2 regions of the Propionispora hippei DSM 15287 genome follow, and region 1 is predicted to be linked to the other one. Evidence: riboswitches for the same ligand, from Rfam matches in the RefSeq annotation. Region 1 holds a riboswitch; the other holds the start of a gene.

Region 1 (5,830 bases):
TTGCGGAGATTTTTTCGACTGGCAAGGAAGTAAAACCGCAGGAATAGCAGTCCCTACTGCAAGATTTTGCCGACGCAGCCGGGCGGAAAAAGATCCGTCAGGATGCGCAGTGTGAATTAATCAGCGGTTACCTAATGGCAAAAAAATCTTGACATCGCCTGTCATTGGTACTATCATGTAAGTAACAAGTTGGTTTGAATGGTAGGCTGATCAGAAAAACTGAAGGCCAAAGGAGATGCTTGCTGCAGCTTCTTTGGCCTTTTTTGTTTATGTGGCGTTTCCTGACCATACCGACAGCGGCTTATACGCCGGATCAAACTAAAAATTTGGTATGGGCCGTATTTGTCCGTGCATAACTATAACTTGGGTTTGATACATTATCATGTAAATTTAAAATATAAACGGGGGTATTTACTATGTCACGTATTGTAAAGAATTTAACCGAATTAATCGGTAACACTCCGCTGTTGGAATTTGACAACTACCGTAAGGCCAGAGGGTATGAGGCAGCTGTTATTGCCAAGTTGGAATATTTTAATCCCTTGGGCAGCGTGAAAGACCGGATCGGCTATGCCATGATCGCCGATGCGGAAGAAAAAGGCCTGCTTGACAAAGATACTTTAATTGTTGAACCTACCAGCGGCAATACCGGTGTAGGGCTGGCTTTTGTCGCAGCGGCTAAGGGCTACAAATTGGTGCTGACCATGCCGGAAACTATGAGTATTGAAAGAAGAAAGCTGCTTAAAGCGCTAGGTGCCGAACTTGTTTTAACGCCGGGCGCGGAAGGTATGAAGGGGGCTATTAAAAAGGCCGAAGAAATTGTGGCGGAAAACCCGAAGGCCTTTATTCCCCAGCAGTTTAAAAATCCGGCTAATCCGGCTATTCACCGCAAGACCACGGCTGAAGAAATTTGGCGCGATACCGACGGCAAGGTTGATATTTTTGTCGGCGGTGTAGGTACGGGCGGCACCATTACCGGTGTTGGCGAAGTATTGAAGCAAAAAAATCCTAACGTTAAAATTGTAGCGGTTGAACCGAAGGATTCGCCTGTTTTGTCGGGCGGTAAACCGGGACCCCATAAAATTCAGGGTATCGGCGCCGGGTTCGTGCCGGACGTGTTTAATAAAGACGTCATTGATGAAATTATTCCGGTAAGCAATGAGGATGCTTTTGCTACTGGCCGGGAACTGGCCAGAACCGAAGGCCTGCTGGTCGGTATTTCCAGTGGTGCGGCAGCTTATGCGGCAACTCAACTGGCTTTACGTCCGGAAAATAAAGGTAAAACCATTGTGGTGCTCTTGCCGGATACCGGTGAACGGTATCTGTCGACAAGTTTATTTGAAGAATAATAGTAGGCTCGGCTGATCGGACATAACGAAGGCTGGAGTTTGCACTACGACGGCGCAAACTCCAGCCTTATTTCTATACCGGTGGCCGGCTCTCGCAAGAGGTTCTGCTTTTCCCTCTTATTTTAAGAACGGCTACCGGGAATGGCATGATTCAAACTTACCGGACATATACTACCTGTAAGCAGCTTAGCGTGCGCTGAGACAGAAAACTGGTCTGCTTGCTTGGCGGTAAATAGTTATTGACACTGTTATTACCCTATGATACTATTTCATATAAGTTGATAAAGTAGCTCTTATCCAGAGAGGTCGAGGGACTGGCCCGAAGAAACCCGGCAACCGGCAGCAATGCAGTGGTGCTAATTCCAGCAGGATAATTAATCCTGGCGATGAGAGGAAAGTATGACCCCAAACCCTTTCCTTGGAAAGGGTTTTCTTAGTTTCAACCCGGCCGATACAAACTGCTTATAGAGGTGTGAGCATGGCAAATACAAAAAAGAACGCAAGTGCGGTGCAGCAAGAAGTTGTGCCCCAGTCGGTTATGGACCAAATTGAAAAGGTTATTAATAGCACATTGCACGGTTCAGTTACCTTAATCGTCCAGGACTCCCGTATTATCCAGATTGAGCGGGTCGAGAAAATTAGATTATGCTGATACGATAAAGGCAATGGAAAAGATATAGTTAGCAGCGGGGGGAGGCGGCGAGGATTTATGCCTGCAAAAAAGGAAGCAGTTTCACAGGAGGCGGCCAATCAGGCTAAATCGCAGGCTTTGCGCAAACGGATCGCAGAGGCTGTGGACGGACTGAAATTTGGCCAGGTGGTCATTGTGATCAAGGACGGCAAGGTCACCCAGCTTGACCGGACCGAAAAACAGCGGTTTACCGGTGTTGAAGGGATTTATGGTGACGGAATATAACGATAAACCGATAAAATATTACAGGCGGCGGGGACTGGCCGAGGCCGGGCAAAGACTGGTAAAAAAAGGCTTGACTTGCTGAGGGCTTCATGGTATTTTATAACAAAAGAAGATAGTGAATAAGCTGATCAGAAAGACTGAAGGCTAAGGAAACACCTCGAGTGCTTTCCTTGGCTTTTTTATTATCACAACAATATAGCGAATAGAGAGGGGTACATATTATGGCATTACCGGAAAACTTGAAATTTGACTCAGTGGCTGTCCACGGCGGACAAGAACCCGACCCAACCACAGGTTCCCGCGCGGTTCCGATTTATCAAACCACATCCTATAATTTTCGCGATAGCGAACATGGCGCCAATCTATTCGGTCTAAAGGAAGCGGGCAATATTTATACCCGTATCATGAATCCCACCACCGACGTATTTGAAAAACGGGTAGCGGCCTTGGAAGGCGGTGTTGGCGCTCTGGCCTTTGCTTCCGGCCATGCTGCTATCAGCGCGGCTATTTTCAACATTGCCCAGGCCGGTGATGAAATTATCAGCTCATCAACGCTGTACGGCGGTACCTACAATATGTTTACCTACACTCTGCCTCGTTTGGGTATTAACGTGATCTTAGTCGATCCCAGCGATCCGGAAAATTTCCGTAAAGCCATAACGCCGAAAACCAAGGCCATTTATGGTGAAACCATCGGCAACCCTAAAATTGACGTGTTTAATTTTAAAGCCGTAGCGGCTATTGCCCATGAAAATGGTATCCCCTTGATTATTGACAGTACCTTTGCCACGCCTTACCTGTCACGGCCGATTGAATTCGGTGCCGATATTGTTATTCACTCGGCTACCAAGTTTATCGGCGGTCATGGCAGTTCGATGGGCGGTATCGTAATTGACGGCGGTAAGTTCAACTGGGGCAACGGCAAGTTCCCGCTGCTCAGCGATGCCGATCCCAGTTATCACGGCCTGAGCTATACCGAGGCGTTAGGCGAAGCGGCATTCATTACCCGCCTGCGCATTCAGGTGTTGCGCGATTTAGGCGCTGCCCTAAGCCCGTTCAACAGCTTCCTATTCCTGCAGGGTCTGGAAACGCTGCATCTCAGAATGGAACGGCATAGCCAGAATGCTCTGGCAGTAGCTGAATTCCTGGAAAGTCATGAGCAGGTATCGTGGGTAAGCTATCCGGGCCTTGCCAGCCATCCGGATCATGAACTGGCCAAGGAGTACCTGGCGAAAGGGGCCGGTGCTATCTTAACCTTTGGCATTAAGGGCGGCCTGGAAGCGGGTAAGAAGTTCATTGACTCGCTCAAGCTTTTCTCTATTCTGGCCAATGTGGGCGATGCCAAGTCGCTGGTTATCCACCCGGCCAGCACTACCCATTCGCAGCTGACTTCGGAACAGCGGGCAGCGGCCGGCGCACCGGACGACATGATACGTCTCTCGGTTGGTATTGAAGATGCAGCGGATATTATTGCCGATCTGGAACAGGCCCTGCAAGCAGCTAAATAGCATTGTTTCTTGGTTTTTCATTGACAAAAAGAGAACATTTCGCTAGAATTTAGAATATAAATTTTGGCAAAGGAGCCATTTCTCTAAGGGGAGAAGTGGCTCTATTTTTTTGAGGAGGCGGCGACGATGCGGTGGTTTAGCAGCAAGGGGTTACAGCAATTAGCCGAACAGACGAGTCAATATGCAGCCGGGAATATAGCAGGCGAGTTAAAGCCGGAGGAGTATCCGAAGGAGCTGCAGCCACTGGCTGGGCATATTCAGGCCATGGCGGAGATGATCCGCAGCTTTACTCAGGAGTCGCAGGTGGCGTCCAGCCAGGTGATGGCCGCCGTAAAACAGGTTAACAAGGCCATTGTCAATGCCGATACGCTGGGCGGTAAGATTCATCAGGAGACTGCCGGCACGCAGAAGCTGGCCGCCAGTCTCCTGAACGGAGCCTCCCAGGCCAAACAGGAAATCGAACAGGTGGTCCAGACGGCGCAAACCATTACGCAGGTGGCCGGCGGTATTCATCAGGACAGCATTAAAACCAGGCATACCGCCGAGCAAGGCTGCCAGGCAGTGCTGGAGGCATCGGACGCGATGACAGCCATTCAGCAGTCCTCGACCAGAATTGAAGCCTGTATCCAGAATCTAACCAAAATGGCGCGGGAAATTGACAGTTTTCTGGGCGCCATTCAGGGAATATCCACGCAAACTAATCTCTTGTCCCTGAACGCCGCCATTGAGGCGGCCCGGGCCGGCGAGCACGGCCGGGGCTTCGCTGTGGTGGCCCAGGAAATACAGAAGCTGTCCGAAGCCAGTGCCACAGCCGCTTCATCGGCCAATGGCCTGTTGGCCCAAATTGACGAAGGCGTGGCTGCTGCCGCTGCCGCTGTCGAGGAAGGGGCTAAGTCGGTGGAAAACGGCGTCAAGGCGATGCAGGAAGCTGACGGCAGTCTGAAGGAAATCCTGGCGGCCAGCTCCCAAATTGAAGATCAACTGTCGGAAGCCAGCGCGGCCCGGCAATCACAGTTGGCCGCAACCACCGGCGCCTCGGATACGTTGAATGACATGGCCCAGATGTGCGAACAGGCGGCGCTCCATATTGATGAAGTGGTCGGTTCTATTGCCGATCAGGAGCGCCATCTGGCGGAAACACGCAACATGGGTAATTTGCTGGCCAAGGTCGCCAAGTCGTTGGTGGATACAACCCAGAAGATCACTTTGGTAACTATCAGCCCGGAGATGCAAAACCAGATTCAGCGTTTAAAGGAGCAGCTGACTGCCCTTGCCCGGGAACAGTCGCTGCTCAGTCTGGAGCCGGCCGTACATAAAACGGTGTTGTCCGGCTTTTTACAAACCCATGCTAACCTGGAAGCCATTTGGAGCAACAATCTGGAGGGCGAGTTTATTGTTTCCCTGCCACCGGCCGGCATTGCCAATGCCGGATCGCGGGAATGGTTCCAGGAAGCGGCGGAGGGAAAAATCTATGTGTCGGCTGCCTATGTGTCGGCCATATCCCACAAGCCCTGCGTCACCATCGCCGTGCCGATCAGCGGCGCCGGTGGCCGTATCGGTGTGCTGGGGGCCGATGTAAGTGTAGCCTGATTTTTCAGCGAGAGCAGAGGTAGCCGCGCGAAAACGCGTCCTAATACCTCTGTTTTTATTTGAATCAAAAGGTCAAAAGGTCAAATATTTTCCTTGTATAGTTGGGAATTTTTTGCTACATTATAAATGTAACATATATATATAAACAGAGGTTACACGAGGGGGTATCTGTCATGAATCAGGAAAAATATACGCAGAAGGCGATGGCTGTTCTGTCGGCCGCGCAGCAGATCTGCGCCCGGTATTATCACCAGGAAATGACGACAAGACATGTATTGCTGGCCTTGCTTAAAGAAGATGACGGCATGACCGCGCACCTCCTTAAGGAAGCGCAGGTGGACACAAAGCTTTTTCAAAAACAGGCGGAAGCCTTGCTTAAACAACAGCCTGCCGTTCGCGGCCAGGAAAGCGGGCTCAGGATGAATACAGCCATGCTCCGCGTACTGGCTTTGGCTGAGGAGATCGCG
Region 2 (5,830 bases), on a different contig from region 1:
AAAGTATTAATATGATAAATATGCTATCACATTAATTTTATTCCGTCAATAAAAAACTGCCGGTTAAGTCAATTTGTTTTACCGGCGACAAAAGCACAGTAGGATTTTGCCAAACCAAACGAGAAGTGTTTTTATATTAAAAATCAGACACAGGAGGTCTTCATTGTGCCATTCAATATTTTAGTCTTAAACCAGCTAAAAGAAAATCATATGGCAGCCATCCAGGATGCCGCGCCAGGCAGTTCAATCATCACGGCCGATCTGGCCACAGCCGGTCAGCATATCGCCAATGCAGACATTCTGGTAGCCTGGGGCAACCAGGATATCCGCCAGCTCTACGCTGCCGCGCCGCAGCTTCGCTGGGTCCACGCGCTGAGTGCCGGTGTGGAGGACTGGCTATTTCCCGAATTGGTCACCAGTTCCACTTTGTTAACCAACTCCAAGGGAATTCACGGTATCCCTATATCTGAGCACGTTCTGGCCCTTATGCTCGCCTTTACCCGCGGACTTAACCTGCTGATTCCCCAGCAGCGCAATAAACAATGGAAACGGGTCCGGGTCGACGAAATACACGAAAAGACCATCGGCATTGTCGGACTCGGCAATATCGGGCGGGAAATTGCCAAAAAGGCAAAAGCGCTGGGCATGCACGTAGTAGCTACCAAACGGGAAGCAACCACCGAATTATTTGTCGATGCGCTGTACACACCCGACTATCTGGCAAAAATGCTGAGCATCTGCGATTTTGTTGTAGTCTCACTTCCCTTAACAGACGAAACTAAGGAAATGTTCAATTTGAACTATTTCTCCGCTATGAAACGAACAGCCTATTTCATTAACATCGCCCGCGGCGGTGTCATTGCCGAAGCCGACCTGATTACCGCCCTGGAACAACAGCTAATTCAAGGTGCCGGCCTGGACGTTTTTGCCGAGGAACCGCTGCCGGATAGTTCGCCGCTTTGGAATATGCCCAACGTCATCATCACACCCCATCTGGCCGGTCTGTCACCCAGCTACTTAGACCGCGCCATCCAGTTGTTTGCCGATAATTTAACCCGGTTTATCGATAAAGATCAAATCCTTAATATAGTAGACAAGCAAAAGGGGTACTAATTGATATTGTCGGCCTCTCGGAGAAAACAAAGCTCCGGCGGATCATCCTTGGCCGGAGCTTTATGATGGCGCCTTACGATTTCAACAATTTCGGGCTCGGTCCCGGCCTGACTCAGTAACGAAGCTCCCCGCTCGGCATGATTAAAATAAATATAAAAGGCATGCCGCAAATTGGCGGGAAAAGCTCCCCGCCCCTGCCTGCCCCAGGCTTCGGCCCAGCCAGGAGCCAGAGAATGAGCCAGCACCGCCATAATTTTACCGGCTGTGTTGATATCACCCTGCCGCTTCCCCACATCGTGCAGCAAAGCGCAGCGAATCAAACGCCGTATGTCAATCGCCGTCTGGCCGGAGAAGCCAAGCGCCGTATAGGTTACATTCAGCGCATGCCGCTGTTCGGCCAGACTCATACCCCAAAACAATGCCTGTTCCCCGGGGTGCAGATAACGGTTCACAAATTCTTCCTCTTGTCTACTGATCCTGGCAGTAAGAGCCGAAATCACTTGTTTCACCCGTGAAAACATGACCGTCTGCTCCCTTAAATTAAATATAGATGAGTTCTTTACAGCCTTTAGCCTTTTGGCTCATGGCAGCTTCCTGGCGCGACTGGGGGAATAGAGCCAGTTCGACGGACTGTCCCTGCATTCTTAGTTCAGAAGCTTTTTGAATCGCTTCCGTCAGCTTGCCGGGTTCCCAGCCCACATACCACTCGCGAAAATCAGCGTCCAGTGAAATACCCTGCCGTTCCAGAGCCAACAATACCCGCTCTATTCCTAAGGCAAAACCGGTGGACGGGCAGTCAACGCCGAAGGACGACACCATCTTATCATAGCGGCCGCCACCGCACAGCGGAAATCCCAGCCCAGGCGTATAGCCCTCAAACACCATGCCGGTATAATACTCAAAATCCCGGATGATCCCTAAGTCAAAATTGACATACTGCTCCACACCGTACCCTTTCAGCAGGCAGTAAATATCGGCCAGATTGTCCAGCGCGGCCCGGCTGACCGGATTGGTAACCATCGCGTAGGCTTGTTCCAGCAATTCCTCTTTGCCGTACAACAGCGGAATCTGCCGCAGCAAAGTCTGAACGTCGGAGCTTAGCCCGCTGGCCGTCAGAATTTCCCCCAGACCGACCACATTGCGGTTTACCATGCATTGTTTAACCTTTTGACGCTGTTCGGCGGTCAGGCGGCTTTCTTCCATGATTCCATTGATAAATTCCACCTGGCCAATATTGACCTGAAAGGTTTGCAAACCGGAATCCTTCATTGCCTGTACGGCCAAAGCAATCACCTCTGCATCGGCCGCCGGTCCCGGAACGCCCAACAGTTCCACTCCCGCCTGATAGAATTCGCATTGCCGCCCGGCCTGCGCCTGCTCATAGCGAAATACATTGGTTAAGTAGAACAAGCGGAGCGGCAAACTGTTTTCTTTAAGCCGGGTAGATGCCACCCTGGCAATGGGAGTAGTCATATCCGGACGCAATGCCAGAATGTGATTTTTTTTATCAAAGAACTTAAACATATTCTGTGCCATCTGCTCGTCACTGCCGGCAGACAAAGTTTCCAGATATTCAAAAGTGGGCGTGACCACCTCGTCATAGCCCCACTTGGCAAATAATCCGGCCAGGGAACCTTCCACAATTCGTTTATATTTTGCTTCCCGCGGCAAAAAATCTCTGGTGCCGTAAGGAATCTGCGGTACAAATTCATTTGTCTTCATTAAATGGTTACACTCCGTTTCAACATGGATTAATAAAAACTTACTCTTTTTTCTTTTCGTCAAGCCGCGAGAGAACTATACCATATCCGTCGGCGCCATAATTCAGGCAGCGTTTGACGCGGCTGATGGTAGCCGTACTAGCGCCTGTTCTTGCCACAATATCATCATAGGTCGCCCCCAACTGCAACATCCGGGCAACCTCCAAGCGCTGCGCTAAAGACTTAAGTTCCCCTATAGTGGAAACATCTTCAAAAAACTGATAACACTCCTCTTCATCCTGCAACAGTAAAATAGCCTGAAACAGTTGATCAATCAACGGATCTTTTAGTTTAGGATTCACCGACATAGCTAGTGTCACTCCTTATTTTCCCATACTGTATATCAATATATTATATATTCGTGCAGTTAGATAGATTTCCTTCTTTATCCCTTTTTTTCTTTAATCTATGAAAACTTTATTAAAATGTCCGTTTAAGAAAGATATTATCCAAACAATCTTCTTGACACATACAAAAAACCGTGATAGGATTTAAAAAATGAATGATATTATTATCATCTAGAGTTGGCTGAGGGACTGGCCCAATGAAGCCGCGGCAACCATCCGGAAGGAACGGTGCCAATTCCTACAGGATTTTATCCTGGCAGATGAGAGAAGCCCAAGAGTATGTGTTGGTCTCTTCGCTGCGAAGAGACCTTTTTATTTGCACGAAAGGAAGGAACCTCATTGATTAGTTTAAACGGGATTGAAAAAATATACCACAGTCAGTCCGGTCAAATCCATGCTTTGCGTGGAATTAATTTGGAAGTCAAGGCCGGTGAAATTTTCGGAGTGATCGGTAAAAGCGGCGCCGGCAAAAGTACGTTGATCCGCTGCATCAACCGTTTAGAACAGCCTACGGCCGGAACAGTGATCGTCGACGGTCAGGACATCACAAAGCTGACGGAAAACGAACTTAGGGAATCGCGGAAAAAAATCGGCATGATTTTTCAGCATTTTAATTTACTCTCCTCCCGCACGGTTTTTGACAACATCGCTTTCCCTCTTGAATTGGCCGGCTACACTAAACATGATGTTGAAGATACGGTGGTCCGTCTCTTAAAACTGGTCGGTTTATCGGACAAACGTGAACAATACCCTTCACAATTAAGCGGTGGTCAAAAACAGCGGGTAGGTATCGCCCGCGCCTTAGCCAATCGTCCCAAGGTACTGTTGTGCGACGAGGCCACTTCGGCTCTTGACCCGCAAACTACCAAGTCCATTCTAGAATTATTAAAAAACATTAACCGGGAGCTTAAATTAACCATCGTCCTTATCACCCACGAAATGCAGGTTATCAAAGAAATCTGCGACCAGGTAGCAGTTATGGAAAATGGCCTGATTATTGAGCAGGGACCAATTCTGGATATCTTTACCCAGCCTCAGGCGGCTATTACCCGGGAATTTATCGGCACCATCATGAATCATGATTTACCGGATCATTTTAAACACATGCCACTTTCACGGACACCGCTTCCCGACAGCAAGCTGCTGCTGCGGCTTTCGTTTATCGGCGATGCTGCCGGCGAGCCAATCATTGCCGGTATGATCCGGCGTTTTGATATCGATGTAAGCATTCTCTATGGAAATATGGATCATATCAAAAATGTCTCCTTCGGTACTTTAATCGTTGAATTATCAGGCAGTCAGGATGCTATTCATAGGGCGCTTGAATACACCAGGGCACACGAAGTGGGAAGCGAGGTGATCGGCTATGTCTCAAGACATGCTTATGCTGCTGTTTGAAGCCCTGCTTGACACAACCTATATGGTTGCTGTCTCCACCTTGATTTCCACCCTCCTCGGGATACCGCTTGGTGTCATTTTGGTTGCTACGGATAAACGAGGAATCCTGGAAAATCTGTACATCAATCGTATTTTAGGCAGTATTGTAAACGCAGCCCGCTCTACTCCCTTTATCATTTTAATGGTGGCTATCATTCCCTTAACCCGCCTGTTAACAGGCACCTCGATCGGCACTAATGCCGCCATCGTCCCGTTAAGTCTGGCGGCCATTCCCTTTGTCGGCCGGGTTGTAGAAGCGGCGCTGAAAGAAGTGGATTACGGAGTGGTCGAAGCCGCACAGGCCATGGGCGCCTCACCATTTGAAATCATCCGCAAAGTATTGATACCGGAATCGCTTCCCTCTATTATATTAGGAATCACCTTAACCATCATCAACCTGATCGGTTACTCCGCCATGGCCGGTGCGATTGGCGGCGGCGGCTTGGGTGATTTGGCCATCCGCTACGGTTATCAGCGATTCCGCGCCGATATTATGCTGGCCACAGTAGCCATTCTGATTGCTCAGGTCCAAATCGTGCAATCCTGCGGCGACTATCTCGCCCGCAAGGTAAACAAAAGATAAGTACTATTGTTTTCCAAGCAAAATCACATATATATTATTTTAGGAGGATTTATTATGAAAAAACTGGTTTTACTCATGGTTTCTCTATTGGCATTGACGGTTCTTTTCGCTGGCTGCGGCAGTAATGATAAAAAAGAACCTAATGCTACCGCTGCCAAAACGGTATTAAAAGTGGCAGCTACCCCCGTACCGCATGCTGAAATTCTGCAAGTAGTCAAACCCATATTGGAAAAAGAAGGAATTGACCTTCAAATTGTGGAAATGAACGACTATGTTCGTCCAAACATTGCCGTTGCCGAAAAAGAATTGGATGCTAACTTCTTTCAGCATACGCCTTATCTGAACAAGTTTGCCGCAGAGCATAACCTGCAATTAAGCAATATTGCCGGCGTACATATTGAACCGATGGGTATCTATTCCAAGAAAGTAAAAACACTGGCTGACGTTGCTGCCGGTTCGCAGGTAGCGATTCCTAACGATCCCACCAATGGAGGCCGCGCACTTGCTTTATTGGAAAAGGCCGGTCTGCTGAAACTGAAACCGGGAGTCGGCATTAACGCAACAGTAGGCGATATTGTTGAAAATCCTAA

The links. A riboswitch is a leader RNA that binds a small molecule or an ion and turns the genes downstream of it on or off. The one in region 1 is predicted to bind S-adenosylmethionine.
Region 2: another riboswitch for S-adenosylmethionine. It lies ahead of F3H20_RS03185 (methionine ABC transporter ATP-binding protein); the one in region 1 lies ahead of F3H20_RS05680 (YezD family protein).

What each region holds. Positions count from the first base shown of each region.
Region 1 is NZ_FQZD01000008.1:30,870-36,699, forward strand. It holds gene cysK (cysteine synthase A) at 417-1,349, shown strand; SAM riboswitch class I at 1,640-1,742, shown strand; gene F3H20_RS05680 (YezD family protein) at 1,828-2,001, shown strand; gene F3H20_RS05685 (YezD family protein) at 2,059-2,265, shown strand; gene F3H20_RS05690 (homocysteine synthase) at 2,487-3,773, shown strand; gene F3H20_RS05695 (methyl-accepting chemotaxis protein) at 3,900-5,363, shown strand; gene clpB (ATP-dependent chaperone ClpB) at 5,537-5,830, shown strand, end outside.
Region 2 is NZ_FQZD01000005.1:270,106-275,935, reverse strand. It holds gene F3H20_RS03205 (D-2-hydroxyacid dehydrogenase) at 166-1,113, shown strand; gene F3H20_RS03200 (HD domain-containing protein) at 1,110-1,634, opposite strand; gene hisZ (ATP phosphoribosyltransferase regulatory subunit) at 1,654-2,835, opposite strand; gene F3H20_RS03190 (YerC/YecD family TrpR-related protein) at 2,876-3,181, opposite strand; SAM riboswitch class I at 3,385-3,487, shown strand; gene F3H20_RS03185 (methionine ABC transporter ATP-binding protein) at 3,560-4,618, shown strand; gene F3H20_RS03180 (methionine ABC transporter permease) at 4,587-5,240, shown strand; gene F3H20_RS03175 (MetQ/NlpA family ABC transporter substrate-binding protein) at 5,295-5,830, shown strand, end outside.